DNA from 2 places in the Pseudomonas cavernae genome. Region 2 is predicted to be linked to the other one. Evidence: predicted binding sites of a transcription regulator. Region 2 holds the regulator's gene; the other holds the start of a gene.
What was found. Region 2 encodes sigma-54, which starts transcription at its own class of promoters, with help from an activator protein. Its sites were predicted from a motif close to ANTGGCATNNANNTTGCTNT; they were not measured.
Positions count from the first base shown of each region.

Region 1: glnK (P-II family nitrogen regulator) is a predicted target of sigma-54. The motif match lies at 2,844-2,863, and genes of this name have one in related genera.

Region 1 is NZ_CP032419.1:4,745,398-4,749,805, forward strand. Features, by position in the region: gene sutA (transcriptional regulator SutA) at 1-270, opposite strand, end outside; gene D3880_RS21600 (secondary thiamine-phosphate synthase enzyme YjbQ) at 346-771, opposite strand; gene D3880_RS21605 (ammonium transporter) at 945-2,276, opposite strand; gene glnK (P-II family nitrogen regulator) at 2,310-2,648, opposite strand; gene D3880_RS21615 (accessory factor UbiK family protein) at 3,044-3,304, shown strand; gene D3880_RS21620 (YifB family Mg chelatase-like AAA ATPase) at 3,338-4,408, shown strand, end outside.
Region 2 is NZ_CP032419.1:4,072,195-4,076,602, forward strand. Features, by position in the region: gene lptC (LPS export ABC transporter periplasmic protein LptC) at 1-247, shown strand, start outside; gene lptA (lipopolysaccharide transport periplasmic protein LptA) at 234-794, shown strand; gene lptB (LPS export ABC transporter ATP-binding protein) at 794-1,519, shown strand; gene D3880_RS18545 (RNA polymerase factor sigma-54) at 1,661-3,169, shown strand; gene hpf (ribosome hibernation-promoting factor, HPF/YfiA family) at 3,252-3,560, shown strand; gene ptsN (PTS IIA-like nitrogen regulatory protein PtsN) at 3,576-4,040, shown strand; gene rapZ (RNase adapter RapZ) at 4,053-4,408, shown strand, end outside.

The DNA of each region.
Region 1 (4,408 bases), 670 kb from region 2:
GGGCTCAACTTCCTGGACCTTGCCACCGCGGGCGAGGAACTCCTGCATGGCCCGCTCCAGAGCATCGCGCTCTTTCTGCTTGGCCTCGATGCTGGGCAGTTCATCGATGTCCACCGCCGCCTTGGCTTTCTTTCCGGGTTTGACCGGCGCTTCGCCGCTGTCGTCGCTCTCATCTACCTCGGTATCGCCGTCATCGGCAGCTGCCAGCTCCTCGCCGTCGTCCTCGCCGCCACCGTCCAGTTCGTCTTGTTCCAGATCTTCGTCGCTCATGTTCAACCTCATGCCTTGCGAAAGCAGGTTAGTTATAGCCCAGCTACGTACGCTATAGAACGTCGCCGGAAAAATTCAAATGGCCTCGCCATGCAGGGTGGCGAGAACCTGACGCACTCCCGCCTGATCGCAGTGTTCGCCGAGGTAGATGCCTTGCCAGGCACCCAACGCCAGACGCCCGTCCGCCACCGGCAGGCTCAGCTGGCAGCCCAGCAGGCTGGCCTTGAAGTGCGCCGGCAGGTCGTCCGGGCCTTCGTCGTTGTGCTCGTAACCGGGAGCCTCTTGCGGCACCAGACGGTTGAAGAACCGCTCGAAGTCACGGCGCACCGCCGGATCGGCATTCTCGTTGATGCTCAGCGAGGCCGAGGTATGGCGCAGCCACAGGTGTAACAGACCGATGCGGCAAGTGCGCAGTTCCGACAGGGCCGCGACTATTTCATCGCTGATCAGGTGAAAGCCGCGCGGGCGGGCAGCCAAGCTGATCAAACGCTGCTGCCACATACCCTAGCCTCCACACCTTTGGCGCGCATTCTAGCGCGCCGTCAGAAAAAACAAAGGCCGCCGGCCAGAGCCTTTGGTCTGATTGCCCTGACCCCAACGAAAACCGTGCCTGATGGCTCCGCACAAAGCAAAACGCCCGGCAGAGCCGGGCGTTTTGGGCAAGCCGCGCGGGCTTAGAGGTTGTAGCCACGCTCGTTGTGCTGTGCCAGGTCGAGACCGACGGTCTCTTCTTCTTCGCTGATGCGCAGGCCCATCACCAGATCCAGCACTTTCAGGATCACGAAGGTGACGATGGCGGTGTAGACCACGGTGAAAGCGACGCCCTGGAACTGAGTAATGAACTGATCCAGGATGCTGTTCTCTTCCGAGTACACGGTGCCGAAGCCGCCCAGTGCCGGCGCCGCGAACACACCGGTCAGCAGCGCGCCGACGATACCGCCGATGCCGTGCACGCCGAAGGCGTCCAGGGAGTCGTCGTAGCCAAGCTTGCGCTTGAGGCTGGTGGCGCAGAAGTAGCAGATCACACCGGCGGCCAGACCGATCACCAGGGCGCCCATCGGGCCGACGGTGCCGGCAGCCGGGGTGATGGCCACCAGGCCGGCGACCACACCGGAAGCGATGCCCAGGGCGCTCGGTTTACCGTGGGTGATCCACTCGGCGAACATCCAGCTCAGCGCGGCGGCGGCGGTGGCGATCTGAGTCACCAGCATGGCCATGCCGGCGGTGCCGTTGGCCGCGACCGCGGAGCCGGCGTTGAAGCCGAACCAGCCAATCCACAGCATGGCGGCACCGATCAGGGTAAAACCGAGGTTGTGCGGCGCCATCGGGGTGGTCGGGTAGCCTTTACGCTTGCCCAACACCAGGCAGGCGACCAGGCCGGCGATACCGGCGTTGATATGCACCACGGTGCCACCGGCGAAGTCCAGCACGCCCCAGTCCCACATCAGGCCGCCGTTGCCGCTCCACACCATATGGGCAATGGGTGCATACACCAGGGTGAACCACACGGCCATGAAGACCAGCATGGCGGAGAACTTCATGCGCTCGGCAAAGGCACCGACGATCAGCGCCGGGGTGATGATCGCAAAGGTCATCTGGAAGACGATGAACACGCTTTCCGGGATGGCATAAGTCAGGCTGGCTGGCGTGACGCCGGCGAGGAAGGCTTTGGACAAGCCGCCGATGAAGGAATTGAAGTTGACGACACCCTGTTCCATACCGGTGACGTCGAAGGTGATGCTGTAGCCGTAGACGACCCACAGAATGCTGATCAGGCCGGTGATGGCGAAGCATTGCATCATCACCGACAGCACGTTCTTGGACCGCACCATGCCGCCGTAGAACAGCGCCAGGCCGGGGATGGTCATGAACAGCACGAGTGCGGTGGCGACGATCATCCACGCGGTATCGCCGCTGTTCAGCACAACCTCGTCGGCCGCCATGGCCAGGCCAGGGGTAACGAGGGACAACAGGGCTCCTAGCCCTGCGAGTTTACGCAGAGTCATATTGTTTTCTCCTGGGGCGTGGGGTTCGGCGGCTTAGATTGCGTCTGTGTCGGTTTCGCCGGTACGGATGCGGATGGCCTGTTCCAGATTGACCACGAAGATCTTGCCGTCACCGATCTTGCCGGTGTTGGCCGCCTTGGTGATGGCTTCGATGACGCGATCCAGCTGATCGTCGGCGATGGCCACGTCGATCTTCACCTTGGGCAGGAAGTCGACGACATATTCGGCGCCGCGATACAGTTCTGTGTGGCCCTTCTGCCGCCCAAAGCCTTTGACTTCAGTGACGGTAATGCCCTGCACGCCGATCTCGGACAACGACTCGCGCACGTCGTCGAGCTTGAACGGCTTGATGATGGCAGTGACTAGCTTCATGAAACTCTCTCCCGTTTTGGTGGACTTGCCCCAGGAAAAACGAACCCGGCTCAAGTCTAAGCGCAGTGTCTGGCTTTGTAACGCATCGGGCGCCCTAGCTTGGCCACTCCGACAGCAACCAATCGCTTCCGGCGAAACAGCTCCCCCGCTTCGCCTCGTGCACCGAACTGCATCAGTGCATGCGTCACAGGCGTCTAAGCAGAAACCTTGCCATGTCGACTAAAAAGAGGTTTTTCAGGCAGTTACTGGCATAGGGCCGCCCTGGTACGGCCGTACGCCGGTGAACCTCGCACAACAACGGTGCACTGCCGCCACCGAGGCTGCTCAAAAAGCGTGCAAATCCTGACCCGCTAGCCGCGTGTTACACTGCGGCGGTCATTACTGGAACCCCCGCCATGCTGCCACCCAAATCCCTGCTCGACGCCCTCAGCACCCACGCCGCGCGCCTGTTCGGCGGCGACAGCCCGTTGCCGCGCGCGGAGCTGGAAAGCCAGTTCAAGGCCCTGCTGCAGAGCGCGTTCAGCAAGCTGGATCTGGTCAGCCGCGACGAGTTCGACAGCCAGATGGCCGTGCTGGCGCGCACCCGCGCGCGCCTGGAGGCACTGGAGGCCAAGGTCGCCGAGCTGGAAGCCAAGCAGAATCCACCCGCCAGCTAATCCCTAGCCGGCGGGACTGATCAAGGAGTGATCATGTCCCTGGCCATCGTCCACAGCCGCGCACTGGTCGGCGTCGAAGCGCCGGCCGTCAGCGTCGAAGCCCATCTGGCCAACGGCCTGCCCGCACTGGCGCTGGTCGGCCTGCCGGAAACCAGCGTCAAGGAAAGCAAGGACCGCGTGCGCAGCGCGATCCTCAACTGCGGTTTCGATTTTCCGCCACGGCGCATCACCCTCAACCTGGCGCCTGCCGACCTACCCAAGGACGGCGGGCGTTTCGACCTGGCCATCGCCCTCGGCATCCTCGCCGCCAGCGGCCAGATTCCCGCCGCGGCGCTGAGCGAAAGCGAATGCCTCGGCGAACTGGCGCTGTCCGGCGCGCTGCGCCCGGTGCAGGGCGTGCTGCCGGCCGCCTTGGCCGCACGCGCGGCGGGACGCACCCTGATAGTGCCGAAAGCCAATGCCGAGGAAGCCAGCCTGGCCTCGGGACTCAGCGTACTGGCCGCCGAGCATCTGCTGGAACTGGCGGCCCACTTCAACGGCAGCCAGCCGCTCGCGCCCTATCAGGCCCAGGGCCTGTTGCGGCAGACGCCGCCCTACCCGGACCTCGCCGAGGTGCAGGGCCAGCAAGCGGCCAAGCGCGCCCTGCTGGTCGCCGCCAGTGGCGGCCATAACCTGTTGCTCAGTGGCCCGCCGGGCACCGGCAAGACCCTGCTGGCCAGCCGCCTGCCCGGCCTGCTACCGCCGCTGGACGAAACGGAAGCCCTGGAGGTCGCCGCGATCCATTCGGTGGCTATCCATGCGCCGCTGGAGGCCTGGCCGCAGCGACCGTTTCGCCAGCCGCATCACAGTGCCTCGGGGCCGGCGCTGGTCGGTGGCGGCAGCCGCCCGCAGCCGGGCGAAATCACCCTGGCGCACCAGGGCGTGCTGTTTCTCGACGAGCTGCCGGAGTTCGACCGCAAGGTGCTGGAGGTGCTGCGCGAGCCGCTGGAAAGCGGCCATATCGTCATCGCTCGGGCCCGCGACAAGGTGCGCTTCCCGGCGCGCTTCCAGCTGGTGGCGGCGATGAACCCCTGCCCCTGCGGCTACCTGCACGACCCCAGCGGG
Region 2 (4,408 bases):
CAACGGTCAGGAGGTCGAACTGATCGATGCCGTACGCGTCGAACGCACCGACGCTAAGGGTCGCCCGACCATCATTACCACCAGCCGCATGACCGTGTTCCCCGACAAGGAATATGCGCAGACCCAGCAAGCCGTTAGAATCGAGGCCGCCAACGGGGTGACCACGGCTAATGGAATGAAAGCGTATTTGAAAGACAGCCGGGTGCTCCTGCTGTCCAACGTAAGAGGCCAGCATGAGGTTCGTTAACCAGTTCTCCCTCCGCACCCTGCCCCTGCTCTTCAGCCTGGGTGCCACCATTGCGAGCACCAGCGCCTGGGCACTACCGACCGACCGCGAACAGCCGATCCGCGTGCAGGCCGACAGCGCCGAGTTGGACGACAAGCAAGGCGTCGCGGTGTACCGTGGCGGCGTGATCATCACTCAGGGCAGCATGAAGATCACCGGCGACACGGTGACCATCACCCAGACCGCCGAAGGCGACATCGACGTGTTCACCTCGGTGGGCAAACCGGCCTACTACGAGCAGAAACCGGAGGTCGACAAGGAAATCGTCAAGGCCTATGGCCTGACCATCCAGTACTTCGCCAGCAAGGACCGCATCGTCCTGATCGACCAGGCCAAGGTGATTCAGGAAGGCAACACCTTCGAGGGCGAGAAGATCGTCTATGACACCCAGCGCCAGATCGTCAACGCCGGCCGCGCCACGGGCACCAACGTGACCACCCCGCGCCCGCGCATCGACATGGTCATCCAACCGAAGAAAAAACCCGCCGACCAGCAGGCGCCGCAGTAATGGCCACCCTGAAAGCCCAGCACCTGGCAAAAAGCTACAAAGGCCGCCAGGTTGTCCGCGACGTCAGCCTGTCGATCGAAAGTGGGCAGATCGTCGGCCTGCTCGGCCCCAACGGCGCCGGCAAGACCACCTGCTTCTACATGATCGTCGGCCTGGTCGGCGCCGATCAGGGCCGTGTGCGCATCGATCAACAGGACGTCACCCACCTGCCCATGCATGGCCGCGCACGCGCCGGGATTGGCTACCTGCCGCAGGAAGCCTCGATTTTTCGCAAGCTGTCAGTCGCCGACAACATCATGGCGATCCTAGAAACCCGCCAGGACCTCGACCGCGCCGGACGACGCAAGGAGTTGGAAAACCTGCTGCAGGAATTCCACATCAGCCATATCCGCGACAACCTCGGCATGAGCCTGTCTGGCGGCGAGCGCCGGCGCGTAGAAATTGCCCGCGCCCTGGCCACCGCCCCGAAGTTCATCCTCCTCGACGAACCCTTTGCCGGCGTCGACCCCATTTCGGTTGGCGACATCAAGCAGATCATCCACCACCTCAAGGCCAAAGGCATTGGCGTCCTGATCACCGATCACAACGTACGGGAAACCCTGGATATCTGTGAGACGGCCTACATCGTCAACGATGGCCAATTGATCGCCGAGGGCGATGCCGAGACGATCCTGGCCAACCAATTGGTGAAAGAAGTCTACCTGGGTCACGAATTCCGCCTGTAGTACGGCCGGTGCGCGACAAGGCGGCAGTAGACTAGGAAAACGCCTAAGGATCAGGCATATAATTTGCTTCCTGACGGCACCCCGGCGCCCCGTAGTGGATGGCGCCTCGGCGCCGGCGAATAAGGTACTAAGCCCTCTGCCATGAAACCATCGCTAGTCCTTAAGATGGGCCAGCAGCTGACGATGACACCGCAGCTGCAACAAGCCATCCGCCTCCTCCAGCTGTCGACCCTGGATCTGCAACAAGAGATTCAGGAAGCCCTGGAATCGAACCCGATGCTCGAACGCCAGGAAGATGGCGACGACTTCGACAATGCCGATCCACTGGCCGATGGCGCCGACACTCCGAGTGCTCCCGCCGAGCAGAGCGAGTCCTTCGCGGAAAGCAGCTACCAGGAAGTCAACTCATCGGTCGACAACTTGGAGGAAGGCGAATGGAACGAACGCATCCCCAGCGAACTGCCCGTCGACACCGCCTGGGAAGACATCTACCAGACCAGCGCCAGCAGCCTGCCCAGCAACGATGATGACGAGTGGGACTTCACCACCCGCACCTCGTCCGGCGAAAGCCTGCAAACCCACTTATTGTGGCAGCTCAACCTGGCGCCGATGTCCGACAAGGACCGCCTGATCGCCGTCACCCTGATCGACTGCATCAACGACCAGGGCTATCTGGAGGAAAGCCTGCAGGAAGTGCTCGAAGCCTTCGACCCGGAGCTGGACATCGAACTGGACGAAGTGGAAGCGGTGCTGCATCGCATCCAGCAATTCGAGCCGGCCGGCATCGGCGCGCGCGACCTGCGCGAATGCCTGCTCCTGCAACTACGCCAGCTGTCGGCCAAGACCCCCTGGCTGAGCGAGGCCCAGCGCCTGGCCGGCGACTACCTCGACCTGCTCGGCGGCCGCGACTACAGCCAGTTGATGCGCCGCATGCGCCTCAAGGAAGACGAGCTGCGTCAGGTCATCGAGCTGATCCAGAGCCTCAACCCGCGCCCCGGCTCGCAGATCGAGTCGAGCGAGGCGGAATACGTGGTGCCCGACGTCATTGTGCGCAAACATAACGACCGCTGGCTGGTGGAGCTGAACCAGGAAGCCATGCCGCGCCTGCGGGTCAACCCGCAATACGCCAGTTTCGTGCGCCGCGCCGATGCCAGCGCCGACAACACCTTCATGCGCAATCAGCTGCAGGAAGCACGCTGGTTCATCAAGAGCCTGCAAAGTCGCAACGAGACGCTGATGAAGGTCGCCACCCAGATCGTCGAACATCAGCGTGGCTTCCTCGACTATGGCGACGAGGCGATGAAGCCGCTGGTGCTGCACGACATCGCCGAAGCCGTGGGCATGCACGAATCGACCATTTCCCGGGTCACCACGCAGAAATTCATGCACACGCCGCGTGGCATTTACGAGTTGAAATACTTCTTCTCCAGCCACGTCAGCACCGCCGAAGGCGGCGAATGCTCCTCCACCGCAATCCGCGCGATCATCAAAAAACTGGTCGCTGCGGAAAATGCGAAAAAGCCGTTGAGCGACAGCAAGATCGCTGGTTTACTGGAAGCACAGGGCATTCAAGTAGCCCGTCGCACCGTCGCCAAATACCGTGAATCCCTCGGAATAGCGCCTTCCAGCGAACGCAAGCGACTGATGTGACGGCAACATTGATCCAGGCCAAAGTGTTCCGGTGACAGGCCCGTTAGCCTGTTTTTACACACGGCAATAAGGAGAACGCGGTATGCAAGTCAACATCAGTGGACATCAACTGGATGTGACCGACACCCTACGCGACTATGTCGGCGAAAAACTCGGACGACTGGAGCGCCACTTCGACAAAATCACCAACGTGCAGGTCACCATGACGGTCGAGAAGCTCAGACAGAAAATCGAAGCGACCCTGCACATCGCCGGCGGCGAAGTCGTCGCCAATGCCGAACACGAAGACATGTACGCAGCAATCGATCTACTCACCGACAAGCTCGACCGCCAACTCATCAAGCACAAGGAAAAGCAGCAGGGTCGCCTGCAAGGCGCCCCGGCGCGCTGACACCATTCCCTACCCATGATTCGACTCGAGCACATCCTGACCCCCGGCCGTTCCCTGGTGAACGTGCCGGGCGGCAGTAAAAAACGTGTACTGGAACAAATCGCCAACTTGGTCGCCCGCGAATTGCCCGACCTCGATGGCCAAGATATTTTCGAAAGCCTGGTGGCCCGCGAAAAACTCGGCTCGACCGGTTTCGGCAACGGCATCGCCATCCCCCACTGCCGCCTGCCGGGCTGTGCCGCGCCAATCAGCGCGCTGCTGCGCCTGGAAGCCCCGGTCGACTTCGATGCCATCGACGGCGCACCGGTGGACCTGCTGTTCGTCCTGCTGGTACCGGAAGCGGCCACCGACGAACACCTGGAATTGCTGCGGCAGATCGCCAGCATGCTGGACCGCAGCGACGTACGTGAGCGCCTGCGCCATGCCCAGAGCAGCGACAGCCTGTATCAGGTCGTTGTGGACGTTCAGAACGGTTCCTAAGGAAGTCTCCTCATGCGCTTGATCATCGTCAGCGGCCGCTCCGGCTCAGGCAAGAGCACCGCCCTCGATGTCCTTGAGGACAACGGCTTCTACTGCATCGACAACCTGCCGGCCACCTTGCTGCCGGAACTCGCCGAACGCGCCCTGCTGCACACCGAGCTGCTCGAACCGCTGGTGGCCGTGTCGATCGATGCGCGCAACCTGCCCAGCCAGCTCAAGCGCTTCCCCGAACTGCTCGCCGAGGTGCGCGCCCGCCATATCAACTGCGACGTGTTGTACCTCGACGCCGACGACGCCACCCTGCTCAAGCGCTTCTCCGAGACCCGCCGGCGCCACCCGCTGACCAACGAGAATCGGCCGCTGGCCGA